2 regions of the Streptomyces sp. NBC_00670 genome follow, and region 1 is predicted to be linked to the other one. Evidence: riboswitches for the same ligand, from Rfam matches in the RefSeq annotation. Region 1 holds a riboswitch; the other holds the start of a gene.
What was found. Region 1 has a riboswitch for cobalamin ahead of OIE12_RS01715 (ABC transporter substrate-binding protein). Riboswitches for the same ligand answer to the same signal wherever they lie in the genome.
Positions count from the first base shown of each region.

Region 2: another riboswitch for cobalamin. It lies ahead of OIE12_RS25585 (HoxN/HupN/NixA family nickel/cobalt transporter); the one in region 1 lies ahead of OIE12_RS01715 (ABC transporter substrate-binding protein).

Region 1 covers NZ_CP109017.1:409,370-417,018, forward strand. The annotation lists gene OIE12_RS01695 (MFS transporter) at 1-222, shown strand, start outside; gene OIE12_RS01700 (MFS transporter) at 367-1,881, shown strand; gene OIE12_RS01705 (ABC transporter ATP-binding protein) at 1,872-2,681, opposite strand; gene OIE12_RS01710 (FecCD family ABC transporter permease) at 2,678-3,691, opposite strand; gene OIE12_RS01715 (ABC transporter substrate-binding protein) at 3,688-4,701, opposite strand; cobalamin riboswitch at 4,761-4,978, opposite strand; gene OIE12_RS01720 (L-idonate 5-dehydrogenase) at 5,389-6,447, opposite strand; gene OIE12_RS01725 (MFS transporter) at 6,444-7,649, opposite strand, start outside.
Region 2 covers NZ_CP109017.1:5,760,686-5,768,334, forward strand. The annotation lists gene OIE12_RS25560 (sporulation protein) at 1-509, opposite strand, end outside; gene OIE12_RS25565 (hypothetical protein) at 714-2,210, shown strand; gene OIE12_RS25570 (ABC transporter ATP-binding protein) at 2,489-3,592, opposite strand; gene modB (molybdate ABC transporter permease subunit) at 3,589-4,413, opposite strand; gene modA (molybdate ABC transporter substrate-binding protein) at 4,470-5,282, opposite strand; gene OIE12_RS25585 (HoxN/HupN/NixA family nickel/cobalt transporter) at 5,468-6,640, opposite strand; cobalamin riboswitch at 6,671-6,882, opposite strand; gene OIE12_RS25590 (ArsR/SmtB family transcription factor) at 7,061-7,414, shown strand; gene OIE12_RS25595 (cell division protein SepF) at 7,515-7,649, shown strand, end outside.

The DNA.
Region 1 (7,649 bases):
GCCAAGAACCCGAGCGGCGGACCCCAGCAGGCCCGGGCCCTGGTCGACGCCGTGCACGAGGCCTTCGCCCACGGCGTGGCGCACACCAGCCTGATCGGCGGGATCATCATGGCCGCCGGTGCGCTGATCGTCCTCGCGGTGCTGCCCGGCCGCAGGGCCCGCGCGGCGGACGGGCAGCCCGCCGAGGAGGCCCGCTCCGAGGAGCACGCCGAGGTCGGCTGACCGCCCGCCCTTCCCCGTGACCGCGGTGGACCGGAGTGTAAGCCGTGGTCACGGGATACCCGTCGCGGAATGTGGAGCGCGGCCCACCGGCCGCGGGGTACGGACACCCCGCGGCCGGTGCCGCGACGGCGAAAGGGAGCTCGGGTGGGCGTGCGCGCGCAGGCGGAGGAACGGGGCGGGCACCCCGCGGACACGGCCGAGGGGGCCGACCCCAGGCGGTGGAAGGCCCTGTCGGTGACCCTGGTGGCCGGCTTCATGAGCCTGCTGGACGTCACCATCGTCGCCGTCGCCCTGCCCTCCATGCAGCGCGAGCTGCACACCTCGGCCCCGGCCATCCAGTGGGTGGTCTCCGGTTACGCGCTGACGTTCGCCCTGGTCCTGGTCGCCGCGGGCCGGCTCGGGGACGCCCTCGGCAGGCGCCGCATCTTCCTGCTGGCCCTCACCGCCTTCGTGCTGTGCAGCGCGGCGGCGGGCGCGGCACCCGACGTGACGCTGCTGGTCGTGGCCCGGCTGGCGCAGGGCGCCGCCGCCGGCTGTCTGGCGCCGCAGAACTCGGCGCTCATCCAGCAGCTGTTCCGGGGCGCCGAACGCGGCCGGGCGTTCGGTCTGTTCGGGGCGACCGTCGGCATCTCCAGCGCGGTCGGCCCCGTGGTCGGCGGGCTGGTCCTCACCCTGGCCGGCGGGGAGGAGGGCTGGCGCTGGCTGTTCTACCTCAACGTGCCCGTCGGCGCCCTCGCGCTCGTACTCGGCCTGCGACTGCTGCCCCACGTGAAGCCCGGCCGGCGCGAACGGCTCGACCTGCCCGGGATCGCGCTGCTCGGCGCGGGCGTCCTGGCCGTGATGCTGCCGCTGGTGATGGCCGAGTCCGGCGGCGTACGGCGGCTGTGGTGGCTGTTCCTCGTCGGCGTGGCGCTCCTTGTGGCCTTCGCCCGCTGGGAGTGGCGGGTCGGCGCCCGTGACGGGCAGCCGCTGCTGGATCCCCGGCTGGTCACCTCCACCCGCGGGTACGCGGCGGGGGCGGCCATCGCCACCCTGTACTTCGTGGGCTTCAGCGGGGTGTGGCTGGTGTTCGCGCTGTTCTTCCAGAACGGCGAGGGCTACTCGCCGCTGCGCTCCGGGCTCGCGGTGACCCCGTTCGCCCTCGGTTCGGCACTCGGCGCGGTGGTGTCCGGACGGCTGGTGGAACGGCTCGGCCGGCTGCTGACGGTGTGCGGGCTCGTCGGTGTCCTGGTGGGCCTGGGCACGGCGGTCGCCGTGCTGCGGTTGATGTCCGGCGGGGCCGCGGTGTGGTGGGCGGCCCCGGCGCTCCTCGTCGGCGGGCTGGGCAGTGGCTGCGTCATCTCGCCCAACATCACCATGACGCTGCGGGACGTGCCGGTGCGGATGGCGGGCGCGGCCGGGGGCGCGCTGCAGACCGGGCAGCGGCTGGGCGGAGCCGTCGGTACGGCGGCCCTGCCCGGGCTGTTCTACATGGTGCTGGGGCACGCCGGCCACCACTACCGCACCGCCGTCGCGGTCGCCATCGGGTCCGGCCTGCTGCCGATACTGGGCGCGCTGGTCCTGGCCGTACTCGACTGGCTGCGGGACCGCAGGGCCGAGAAGCACGACCCCTGCGCGCCCGAGGTGTCCCACAGCCACGCCCACCCCGGTCAGGGCTGACCCCGGCCACCGCCCGCCCGCCGCAGGAAGCGGACGACGGGATGCCCGGGCCCCTCCTGGACCTCGGCACGCACCCCGTACACCCGCTTGATGAGCGCGGGGGTGAGCACCTCTCCCGGGGTCCCCTCCGCGACCGCGCGCCCCTCCGCCAGGACCAGCAGCCGGTCGCAGTACATCGCGGCGAGGTTGAGGTCGTGCAGGGCGATCACCGTGGTGACGGGCAGCCCGGCGACGAGGTCGAGCAGGTCGAGCTGGTGCTGGATGTCGAGGTGGTTGGTGGGCTCGTCCAGCAGGAGCTCGCGCGGCTCCTGGGCCAGCGCCCGGGCGATCTGGGCGCGCTGGCGTTCGCCGCCGGACAGGGTGTGCCAGGACTGGCCGGCCCGGCCGGTCAGTCCGGTGCGTTCCAGGGCCTCGGTGACGGCCCGGGCGTCGGCGTCCGTGGGCGTCGTCCAGGCGCGGCGGTGCGGGATGCGGCCCAGGGCGACGACCTCGCGGACGGTCAGCTCGGTCTGGGTGTGCGCGTGCTGTTCGACGGTGGCGATCCGGCGGGCGACGGCACGGCGGCCGACCCGGGACAGCTCCCGCCCGTCGAGGGTGACGACACCGGCGGTCGGGGCCAGGACCCCGGCGAGCAGCCGCAGCAGGGTGGACTTCCCGGAGCCGTTGGGGCCGAGCAGGCCGACGGTCTCCGCGGGGCGCAGGGTGAGCGTGACCCCGTCGACCAGGAGCCGGCCGTCGGTGCGGCGCGTGGCCCGCTCGGCGGCCAGTCCCTCCGTACACTCCCCCGCCTGCCCGCTCATGCCTTCCTCCGGTCCCGGTACAGCACGGCCACGAAGGCCGGGACGCCGATGAGGGAGGTGACGACGCCGACCGGCACCTCCTGCGGGTCCAGCACCGTACGGGCCGCGGTGTCGACCCACACCAGGAAGACGGCGCCCGCCAGCGCGGTGACGGGCAGCAGTCGGGCGTGCCCGGAGCCGGTGAGCACCCGGGTGGCGTGCGGCAGCACCAGGCCGACGAAGCCGATCGCCCCGGCGCAGCTCACCAGGGCGGCGGTGAGCAGCGCGGTCGCGCACAGCAGGACGAGGCGGGCGCGCGCCACCCGTACGCCGAGCCCCGCGGCGGCCTCCTCACCGAAGGCGAACGCGTCCAGGGTGCGGGCGTGGCCGAGGCAGACCAGCAGGACGACGCCGAGCACGCCGGAGCACAGCAGCACCTCCGACCAGCCCGCGCCGGTCAGCGAGCCGAGCAGCCAGAACAGCACGCCCCGGGTGGTCTCGGCGTCCGCCGACGTCAGCACGACGAAGGAGGTCAGTGCGGAGAACAGCTGCATGGCGGCGACCCCGGAGAGCACCACCCGGTCCGTGCTGCCGCCCAGGCTGTGGCTGAGCAGCAGCACCAGAGCGAACGACAGCAGCGCCCCGACGAACGCGCCCGCCGACAGCGACACCGCTCCTCCGCCCACCCCGAGGACGACCACCGCGACCGCCCCGGTGGAGGCACCGGAGGAGACGCCGAGAACGAACGGGTCGGCCAGCGGATTGCGCAGCAGCGACTGCATCACCGCCCCGCACAGCGCGAGCCCCGCCCCGCACACCGCGGCCAGCAGCGTGCGCGGCATCCGCAGGTTCCACACGATGCCGTCCCGCAGCGGCGCGAGCGCGCTCTCTCCCAGGCCGACGTGCGAGGCGACCGACGCCCACACGTCCGCCGCCGAGATGTCGGCGGGCCCGATGGTCACGGCGAGCGCGACCGACACGGCCAGCGCCAGCAGCCCCCCACCCGTCAGCAGCGCGACCCGCGCGCTCACTTCGCGAGCCCGAAGTCGCGCAGCCCCGCGGCGACCTGCTCGATGCCCTCGACGGTGCGCAGGGAAGGGTTCATCGCCTGCCCGCTGAGCAGGACGTAGCGCTTCTCGCGGACGGCGGTGAGATGGCGGGTGGCGGGGTTGCTCTCCAGGAACCGGATCTTGGCCTTGGCGGACTCCGCCGTCTGCGACTTGCGCGTCAGATCGCCGATCACCAGGACGTCCGGGTCGCGGTCGGCGACGGTCTCCCAGTTGATCTGCGGCCACTCGTCGTGCGTGTCGTCGAAGACGTTCTCCGCGCCGACGGCACGGGTGATGGCGCCGGGGGCGCCGCAGCAGCCGGCCAGATAGGGCGACTGGGAGTTGGCGAACCAGTACATGAGGGAGACACCGGAGGCGTCGAGCCCGTCGGTGGCGTCCGTGACCCGCTTCTTCAGCCGCGCCACGAGCTTCTCCCCCCGCGCGTCGACGCCGAAGGCACGGGCCAGGTCGCGTATCTCCCCGTACACGGTGTCGAGGGTGAGCGGCGTGCTGCGGGAGCCGTCGCCGCCGCTGTCGTTGTCCTTGCCGGCGGCGCAGTCGGAGGGCGAGACGTAAGTGGGCACGCCGAGTTCCTCGAACTGGCCGCGGGTGGCCACGCCGCCCTTGCCGAGCGTGGAGACGAACGAGGCGGTGACGAAGTCGGGTTCGGCGTCCAGCACCTTCTCGAAGGAGGGGTTGTTGTCGGCCAGCCTCGGCACGGTGGCGTTCTGCTTCTCCAGTCCCTTCATCACGGGGTCGGTCCAGGTGGCGGTCCCGGCCATGCGGTCGGCGAGACCGAGGGCGAGCAGGATCTCGGTGGTGCCCTGATTGAGGGAGACGGCACGCTGCGGCGGCGACTTCAGGGTCACCTTGTGCCCGCAGTTGGTGAGGGTGACGGCGCCCTCGGTGTCCCCGCCGCTTGGGACGCCGGAGCCGGCGCAGGCGGTGACGAGAAGGACAGGGGCGACGAACAGCGCGGCACGACGGAACATGGAACGCCTCGATTGTCGGGGCTCGAACGCGGAGCCTGGCCGGTGGACTTCCCCCGCGCACGGGCGCGGAGGTGCCAGCAGGTCTTCGGACTCGGGTTCGTCCGGACGAGGCGCCTTCCCGAGGAGAGGTCGACACCGGCGGTGTACCGCCGGCACCCTCCCACTCCCAGTGGCGTAGAGATGCCCCGCCCGTCCCCCTCACCGCTGCGCGTCAGCTCCGGATTCCCACCGGATTCCCTGGCCATGGTGCGGCACGACTGGCCCCCGCAGCGTACAAGAACCCCACCCGCCACGAACCAGCGCCCCGTAAGGGGCGCGGGGCTGTATTGCATCTGCGGCTCCGCCGCGGGGGCGCGAGAAGCGCGCCCGTAAGGGGCGCGGGGAACTGCGCGACCAGCCCCCACCGGCGGTCAGCCGACAAAGCACTCCCGGGGTCCAAGGGGCGGAGCCCCTTGAAGGGAGGATGGGGGTCCCCCCTGCTCGAACGAAGTTGAGAGCTTGGGGGAGGGTAGGGGCGGCGGGGGCGAAAACCAAAAAGAGGCCCACCCCGACAACCGTCGGAATGGGCCTCACCGAGCGCTGGGCAGGCCTTGCACCTGCATCTCCCCGCAGGAAGCGGGGCGTCTTTCCTTGGACGACCAACGCCTGGAGTTCACCGCCCGGTTACCCCGGCGGCACTTCCAAGATCTACTCTACCCCACTCCCCACACCCCCCGCACCACCCCCGAGCCGCAACATCACCTTCCCACTCCCACTCCCCCGGTCCCCCGCGACCACCAACGCCTCCCCCGCCCGCTCGATCCCGAACTCATGCGTCACCAAGGGCGACAGGTCCAAGCCCTCCCCCAACGCCCGCAACGCCTCACCGATCTCGTCGACGAACCGGTACGACCCCACCCACGTGATCTCCCGCGTCACCAACTCCCCCAGCACCGCGGGAACTTCGGCCCCCGGCAAGTTACCCACCTGCACCACCGTCCCCCCACGGGCAGTGGCCCGCAGCACGGGCCCGAGCGCGCCCGGCGCCCCCGACGCCTCGAACACCACCTCCACGTCGTCCGGCAACCGCTCGCCCCGCCCGGTGTTCCGCACCTCCCCCGCGCCCAACGCCCGGGCCACACCGAGCGAGGACTCCGCGATGTCGGCGGCGACCACGGCCCCCGCACCCCGCAGCCTCGCCGCGGCGACGACCAACGACCCGATGGGCCCCACCCCGTTGACCAGTACGGTCCGCCCCCGCAGGTCACCGGCACGGTGCACGGCGTGCAGCGCGACCGCCAACGGCTCGGCCAGCGCCCCGTCCCGCGTGCTCACCCCGTCCGGCAGCACCCTGAGCTGCCCGGCCGGCACGGCCTTGAGCTCGCTGAACCCCCCGTCGGTGTGCGGATCGAAGGCGGCGGAGCCGAAGTACCGTACCCGTGCGTGGAGGTTGGTGCGTCCGGCGATCCGCTCCGGCAGTACCTCGTCCCCGACCACCCGGGCCGGATGGACGGCGACCGGCTGCCCGCCCTCGAACCCGCGCACACCGGGCCCCGTGCGGACGACCCGCCCGGCGACCTCGTGCCCGAGCACCATGGGGTGCTTGAGCACGGCCGTACCGGACCCACCGTGCCGCCAGTACGCCAGGTCGGAGCCGCAGATCCCGCCCCACTCCATGGCGACGAGCACCTCACCGGGGCCGGGTACCGGATCGGGCAGCTGGTCGATGCGCAGATCACCGGCACCGTGTACGACGACGGCCTTCATGCCGCGTCCTCCCATCGGACGAGGTCGCGCCCCTTCGTCTCGGGTGCGACCCAGGCGGAGACGAGCGTGATGAGGGAGTAGCCGACGAGCATCGCGGCGATGGGCCACCAGTGGTGGGTGGCGGCGGTGAGCGTCGCCGCGATGACGGGTCCGACGGCGGTGGCGAGGATGCCGCCGATCTCCTTGGCGACGGCGAGCTGGGTGAACCGGGTGCGGGAGCCGAAGAGTTCGGCCATGGTGACGCTCTCCAGCGAGAACAGTCCGAGGACACCGATGTTGAGGGCGAGGACGACCGCGATCGTGAGCGCCACGGTGCCGCCGTTGGCGATGACGTACATCAGTGGTACGGCGACGACCATGGTGAGCGCGGTCAGCGCGAGGTAGACGGGCCGGCGGCCGAAGCGGTCGCCGAGCAGGCCGACGACCGGCACGGTGACGAAGCCGAGCAGTGAGCCGTAGACGATGGCGGTGGTGGGTACGGAGCGGTCCACCATGAGGGTGGTGGCGAGGTAGCCGACCAGGAAGGTCTGGATGAGCCCCGAGTTGCCGGCCTGGCCGAAGCGCAGACCGAGCGCGAGGAAGAAGGCCCGGCCCTTGCGCTGGCGCAGCCCGGCCTCCAGGGTGTGCGCACCGGCCGCGCCGGGCTCCGTCCCGGGACCGCCGTCGGCCTGCAGTTCCTTGCGCGAGAGCGCGACACCGTCGACCACGTCGGGGCGTTGCTCGAAGACCGGGCTCTCCTTGAGGTGGGTGCGCAGCCACACGGCGAAGAGCAGCAGCAGGAAGCTGCACAGGAACGGCAGACGCCAGCCCCAGGCGAGCATCTGGTCCTCGGAGAGGGTGGCGAGGAGCACGGCCCACAGCCCGGAGGCGGCCAGTGTGCCGGAGTTGGTGCCCAGCGAGACCAGGGAGGAGATCAGTCCCCGGCGGCCGGACGGGGCGTACTCGGTCAGCATCGCGGTGGCGCCCGCGATCTCCGCGCCGGCGCCGAAGCCCTGGATCAGGCGGAGCGCGACGAGCAGGATCGGGGCCGCGATGCCGAGGGTGGCGTACGACGGCAGGACGCCGATGAGGGTGGTGGACGCGCCCATCAGCACGATGGTGAGGAACAGCACCTTCTTGCGACCGATCCGGTCGCCGAGGCGGCCGAAGTGGACGGCGCCGGCGAGGCGGGCGACGTACCCGACGCCGTAGGTCGCCATCGC
Region 2 (7,649 bases), 5.4 Mb from region 1:
TGGCCGTACTCCAGATCAGCCGACCGGAACCCGAAGCCCAGCTGCCCGAACGCCTCCAGGACGGCCTCCTGCACCGGCAGTGGCGCCACGGTCAGCGGGTCCAGGTCGCCCTTGTCCCGGGCGGAGGCCACCGCCAGCTCCGTCCGCACCCCCAGCACGATGCCCAGCGGCTGCCCGTACAGCTCGGTGACCGGCGTCTCCCACGGCACCGTCACACGGAACGGCACGCTGCGCCGCTCGCCCTCGCCGAGCCGGAAGCCCCCGCCGACCACGAACCGGTCGAACGCGACCGTGCCCTCGCTCTCCCCCTCCTCGTGCTCGGCCTCCACGCGCGCGAGCAGCTCCAGCGCGATGTGCTCGATCTCCACGGCCGCGCTGCCGCCCTCCAGATGGACCTGCCCGGACAGCGTGCCCCCGGGCAGTACGACGCCGCCGTCGCCGCCGTCCAGGACCGTGTCCACCGAGGGACCGCCCACGCCCATCGCTCCGAGCAGCCGTTTGAACACCATGCCGGTGTCGCTCCTTTTCACTCACGTTGACTCACGTCGAGACCGTCAAGATCACAACTGCCGTGCCAGGTAAAAGAGTTCCCAAACGCCCTCGTACGAGTGACGCGCGACGTGCGCGCGGGACGTCCCCCCGACTCCCGGGCTGCACCCGTGAGAGACGTGGGTTAATTTGTCCTGGTTCGCCATGTGTCCGTGGAGGTCCCGGTGCGTCAGGACGCGTACGACACGCTCGTCGGCGTCCGCCGCCGGGCCGGCCGGTCGGCACCCCGTCCGGCCGACCCCCGGCCGCTCCGGCGGCGCGGCCGGCTGCCGCTCGCGGCCGTGGCCGCCCTGTTCACCGTGGCGCAACTCGTCCTCGTACGGCCCGGCCTGGGGCTCGGCTGGGACGAGACCGTGTACGTCAGCCAGGTCGGCGACCATGCCCCGGCCGCCTTCTTCAGCGCGCCCCGCGCCCGCGGGGTGGCGCTGCTGGTCGCGCCGGTCGCCTCCTGGACGTCGTCCACCGTGCTGCTGCGCGTCTACCTCGCGGCGCTCTCCGGCCTCGGGCTCTACCTCGCGCTGCGCGCCTGGCGCGAGCTGCTCCCGGCCCGCGTCCTCACCCTCGCGGGCGCCCTCTTCGCCACCCTGTGGGTCACCCTCTTCTACGGCCCGCAGGCCATGCCCAACCTGTGGGTCGCGTACGGCGCCCTCGCCGCGACCGCCTGCTTCCTGCGCGCCCGTGCCGACGGCGACGACCGCGCCGCGCTGTGCGGGCTCGGCGTGAGCGCGGCCCTGATGGCGTGGATGCGGCCGACGGACGCGGTGTGGGCGACGGTGCCGCTGTTCGTCCTCGCGGTGGTACGCCGTCCACGGCGTCCGATGCCCGTCCTGGTGCTGGCGGGCGGGCTGGCGGCGGGGGCCGTCGAGTGGGTCGTCGAGGCGTACGCCGCCTACGGCGGACTCGGTCGGCGCCTGGCCGACGCCTCCCGCATCCAGGGCGGCCTCGGCTGGAACCTCGCCTTCGACGACCAGCTGCGCGGCCTCGCCGGACGCACCCTGTGCCGGCCGTGCGCCGGGCCGCTGCCGGCGGTCGGGGTCACGGCGTGGTGGTACGCGCTGCCGCTGCTCGCCGCGCTCGGCACCGTCGTCGCGGTCCGCGCCCGGCGGGGGACGGCCGTCCTGACGCCGGTCGCCTGCGCCGCGACCGTCGCGGCCCCCTACCTGCTCATGATCGGATACGCCGCGCCGCGCTTCCTGCTCCCGGCGTACGCGCTGCTCGCGCTGCCGGTCGCGGTGGCGGTGCTGCGGCTGGTGAGCGCGGGGTCCGGGGGGTGGCGTACGGGGGTTGCGCGGGCGCTGGTCGTGGCGGGGCTTCTGGGGCACCTGGCGGTGCAGCTCGCGGTGCTCGACTCGGTGGTGGAGCGGTCGGCGGCGGGGCGGCGGGGGTGGGCGCGTACGGCGGCCGCGCTGCACGGGCTCGGCGTGCGGGCGCCGTGTCTGCTGACGGGGCGTGAGGCGATTCCCGTCGCGTACTACGCGGGGTGTGCGTCGGCGCAGGTCGGCGGGCACAACGAGAACAGTACGGCGGGGGAGATCGTGGCGGCGGCTGCGCGGATGCCGGTGGCGGCGCTCACGGCGCCGGGCGCCCCTCCGCCGGGGTTCGCCCACGGGTGGGCGGTTCATCGGTACGAGGGTGTGTGGGTGTGGGTGGCGCGGGGGTGAGTGCGGGGAGGGTTTCCGCCCCTTCGACCCCGGCACGGGGCTTCGCCCCGTTTCGCGCAGTTCCCCGCGCCCCTTGAAAGCAGGGGGCGCCCCCCGCTTTCAAGGGGCGCGGGGAACTGCGCGACAAGCCACGACGCAGCCGCACCCGCCGAACAAACCCCATCCCCCCGAGCTCTATCGCGCCCCCGAGCTCTATCGCGCCCCCGAGCTCTATCGCGCCCCCGAGCTCTATCGCGCCCCCGAGCTCTACCGCGCCCCCGAGCTCTTCCGCGCCCCCGTCACGCCGGATACGCGTGCGTCTGCGTCGCCTTCACCGTCGCCCAGACCGTCGCGCCGGGCCGCAGGTCCAGTTGGGCCGCGGAGACCGTCGTGAGGTCGGCCAGGACGGGGAGGTCGCCGGTCAGGTCCGCGCGGATCTGGTCGGCGTGGGTCTCCAGGCCCGCCACCTCGCACCGCCACAGGTTCCGCGCACTCGCCCCCACCGGGCGTTCGCTGTGCAGCGTGACCGCGCTCGGCGGGAACGCCACGAACGCCGGGCCGGACAGCTCCTCCGTCGTCGTGATCGACGGCCCCCCGTCGAGCAGCCGTACGGTGTGGCCCTCGGCCTCGCCCCGGTACAGGTTCAGTCCGACCAGCCGCGCGATGTAGTCCGTACGGGGATGCCGGGCGATGTCCGCCGGCAGGCCCTCCTGGACCACATGGCCGCCCTCCACCACCACCAGCCGGTCGGCGAGCACCATCGCGTCCAGCGGATCGTGCGTCACGAGCACCGCGACCGCCTCGAACTCGGCCAGCCGGCGCCGCAGTTCGGCCCGTACCTCCAGCCGGGTCCGGGCGTCCAGCGCGGCCAGCGGCTCGTCGAGGAGGAGCAGCCGGGGCCGGGTCGCCAGCGCCCGGGCGAGCGCGACCCGCTGTGCCTGGCCGCCGGAGAGCCGGCGCGGCTTGGCGCCCGCGTGCTCGGCCAGCCCCAGCCGCGCCAGCCACTCGGCGGCCTGCGCCCGCGCCTCCGCCTTGGACGCGCCCCGGCAGCGCGGCCCGAACGCCACGTTGTCCAGCGCGGTCAGATGCGGGAAGAGGAGATAGTCCTGGAAGACGACGCCGACGGGGCGGGCCTCGGGCGGCGTACGGTCCAGCGGCACCCCGTCCAGCCGCAGCCGGCCACCGCTGCCACCGTCACCGTCGTCGGACAGGGGGACCAGGCCCGCCAGCGCCCGCAGTGCCGTCGTCTTGCCCGCGCCGTTCGGGCCGAGCAGCGCGACCACCTCGCCGGGCGCGGCGGTCAGCGTGACGTCGAGACGGAAGGAGCCGCGGGAGACGAGCAGCCGCGCGTCGAGACCCTCGTCGGTCCGTGCCGCCTCCACCGGTTCGCCCACCGTCCTCATGACGCCGTCAGCCAGCGGTCGCGCAGCCCGGCCAGCACCGCGATCGACACCGCGAGCAGCACCAGGCTGAGCGCGATCGCCGCCGCCGGGTCGTTCTGGAGCGCCAGGTACACCGCGAGCGGCATCGTCTGCGTACGGCCGGGGAAGTTGCCGGCGAAGGTGATCGTCGCCCCGAACTCGCCCAGCGCCCGCGCCCACGCCAGCACCGCGCCCGCCAGCACGCCGGGCGCGATCAGCGGCAGCGTGACCCGGCGGAAGGCGGTGAACCGGGACGCCCCCAGCGTGGCGGCCGCCTCCTCGTAGCGCGGGTCGGCCGCCCGCAGCGTGCCCTCCACGCTGATCACCAGGAACGGCATCGCCACGAACGCCTCCGCCAGCACCACGCCCGTCGTCGTGAACGGCAGCGTGACCCCGAACCACTCGTCCAGCCACTGCCCGACCACCCCGTTGCGGCCGAGTGCCAGCAGCAGTGCCACACCGCCCACCACAGGCGGCAGTACCAGCGGCAGCGTCACCAGCGCCCGCAGCAGGCCGCGCCCGGGGAACTCGGTACGGGCCAGCAGCCAGGCCAGCGGCACGCCGAGGACGAGACTGACGGCGGTCGCGGCCGTCGCGCTCAGCAGCGAGAGCCGCAGCGCCTGCCAGACCTGCGCGCTGGTGAGCTGGTCCGGGAGATCGCGCCACGGGGCCCGGAGCAGCAGCGCGAGCAGCGGCAGCAGGAGAAAAAGGAGGCCCACCAGGGCAGGGAGCAGCAGCGGCAGCGGGGCGCCGGTGCGACGGCCGCCCGGCAGCGGGACGCGGGTGCGTCGGCCGCCCGGCAGCGGGGCGCCCGTGCGACGGCCGCCCCGGACCGGCCGCGCACGTCGAAGCCCGCCCGTCACGGTGAGAGGAACCCGGACGCGCTCATCACCTTCTGGCCCTCCGCCGACTTCACCAGGGCGATGAACGCCTTCGCCCCGGCCGCGTTCTCCGCGTTCTTCAGCTGGACGATCGGATAGTCGTTGACGGCCTTGGCCGACTCGGGGAACTCCACGCCCTCCACCTTGTCACCCGCCGCCTTCACATCGGTGCGGTAGACGACGGCCGCGTCGGCCTCCTTCAGCTCCACCTTCGTCAGCGCGCTCTTGACGTCCTGCTCGTACGAGACGGGGGTGAGCTTCAGGCCGCTCGCCTCCAGCGCGGTCTGCGCGGCCGCGCCGCACGGCACGGTCTTGGCGCACAGGACGACCTTGAGCCCCGACTTCGTCAGGTCCTTCAGGGAGGAGATCTTGTCGGGGTTGCCGGGCAGGGCGGCGATCTCCAGACGGTTGCGCACGAAGGTCGACGGCGTACCGGCCGCGTCCTTGGCGTCCGTCACTGTCTTCATCGTCTTCGGGCTGGCGGAGGCGAACACGTCGGCGGGGGCGCCGCCGGTGATCCCGGCGGCGAGGCTGTCACTGCCGCCGAAGTTGAAGGTGACCTTCGTGCCCGGGTACCGCTTCTCGAACGTCTTCCCCAGCGCGGTGAAGCTCTCCTGGAGGGAGGCCGCCGCGAACACGGTCACCGTCCCGGAGACCTTCGCCGAGTCATCGGAACCGGAACCGGAACCGGAATCGGAATCGGACGAACAGGCACCGGCCGCCACCAGCACGGCGGCGACACCGACCCCGGCGAACACCCGCCGACGAGCACGGCGGGACATACGGGTCATCACTGAAGGTCTCCCTCTGCCTGGGCGTCACACCTCATGGCCACCCTGATCATATTCTCGCAGATACGAGGCAGAGGGCACCAGATCGCCAGCAGAAGCAACGGTGTCTAGCGAATCAACCTGGCACGTGCGTTACATCAGGGGCGCGGGGAACTGCGCGAAACGGGGCGGAGCCCCGTGCCCCCTCACCCGCCGTCGGCCGCCCGCGGCCGCCCCCACCGCTGCTCGACCCGAGCCAGCCGCCAGTACCCGATGGCCAACGCCCACACCACCACGAACAGCCCGGCAATCACGTACCCGACGTTGTCGAGATCCAGCCCCGCGATCCACCCCGTCACGGAGTCCGTCAGATCCAGCTTCTCGTGCAGCACGCCAACGAGCTCGATCGTCCCGATCACGAACGCGACGGCGATCGACAACCCCGTGATCGTCAGGTTGTAGAACACCTTGCGCACCGGGTTGGAGAACGCCCACTGGTAGGCGAAGTTCATGAACGTCCCGTCCAGCGTGTCGAACAGGCTCATCCCGGCGGCGAACAGCAACGGCAGGCACAGGATCGCGTACCACGGCAGCCCCGCGGCCGCACCACTGCCCGCCATCACCATCAGCGTCACCTCGGTCGCGGTGTCGAAGCCGAGCCCGAAGAGGAAGCCGAGTGGGAACATCTGCCCCGGACGGCTGATGGAGCGGGTGAGCCGGCCCAGGATCCGGTTCATGAACCCCCGCGAGTCCAGATGCGCCTCCAGCGCCTCCTCGTCGTACGTGCCGGCCCGCATCGCCCGGAACACCCGCAGGATGCCGAGCAGCGCCACCAGGTTCAGGGCGGCGATCAGATACAGGAAGCCGCCGGAGACGGTGGTGCCGACCACGCCCAGCACCTGGTGCGTGCGCGAGCCGTCGTCCAGCAGCGTGCCGGCGAGCGCGGCGCCGCCCGCCACCAGCGCGGCCATGGCGACCACCACGCCGGAGTGCCCGAGCGCGAACCAGAACCCGACCGACACCGGACGCTTGCCGTCGGCCATGAGCTTGCGGGTGGTGTTGTCGATGGCCGCGATGTGGTCGGCGTCGAAGGCGTGCCGCATGCCGAGCGTGTAGGCGGTGATGCCGAGCCCGATGCCGAAGGCCTTGGAGCCGACCTCGTAGTGCTCGGGCACCACCAGCAGGAACAGCACCCCGAACGCCACCACGTGCAGGGCCAGGATCACCGCCAGCAGTCCGGCGGTACGGACGGTGTCCTCACGCCGCCAGCGGAAGGAGACGGTGGGGACGGCGGCCGCGTCGGCCGCGGGGGTCGCGGGGTCTGTGGGGGCCGCGGGGGTCGCGGACGATCGCCCGGAAGGGCGCGCGGGCAGGGCCATTTCGCATCACGCTCCAGCACCTCGTGGATCACTTCGTGAGATGCCGTGGCCGGTCTCCTGGCTGACGGGTCGACGCGCCCGCCCCAACCTTCCCGGCCGTGCGTGCGCACGACCAGTGGCGCCACCCGAGGGCGGCACGGGACGGGAACTCCCCGATCACAGTGGCGAGGGCCGCTCCGGACTCGACCCCCCGAAAGGGGCCTGCACCGGTCTTCCCGAGCACCACGGCCCGGCCACCATAGGGGGCGCCCGCCGACACCTGCAAGACTGCATATCTGCGCAGGTGTTGCAGGTGGGACAGATCACGCAGAGCAGGTGTGGCAGGTGGCACAGATCACGCGGACGCCGCGGAGCACGCGAGGACGATCCGAAAGCCCCGGAACCGGCCACCGTCCGCCGTCCGCCTGGAACAATGCCCGCATGCATCTCGTCCCCGCCGACCGTGCCGACCGGCGCACCATCGACGGCCACCGGGTGTGCGAGGCCATCGCCGCCATCGGTGAGCCGGAGGCCGTACGCGCCTGGGCCGACCGCTTCTCCCTGCTCGCCGACCCCGGCCGGCTCTCCCTCCTGCTGGCCCTCGACCGGACGGGACCGCTCGCCGTCTCCGACCTCGCCATCGCCACGGGCATGAACGACCCGGCGGTCTCGCAGGCGCTGCGGCTGCTGCGGACGGCGGAGGTGGTGGCGGGGGAGCGGCAGGGGCGGATCGTGCGGTACCGGGTGATCGACCCGGTGATGCTGGACCTTCTGAAACTGGTCAGAACCACCTGAACCGCATCGGATCGGCAGACCGGCCGCGATGCCGGGGGCGTCGCGGACCGTGTCGCGTTCGGCCGATCGGGTGACGATGCGTAAGAATTGGCCCGTGCAGATGACCAGTGCGAGCCGACGGGGAGGGCCGGTGAACAGCCACGATGTCACCGACGAACAGTGGGAAGGGCTCGCCCAGGTCGTGCCGCTGCGTGGCCGGGACGCCTGGCCGTCGGCGGTGGACCACCGTTCCTAC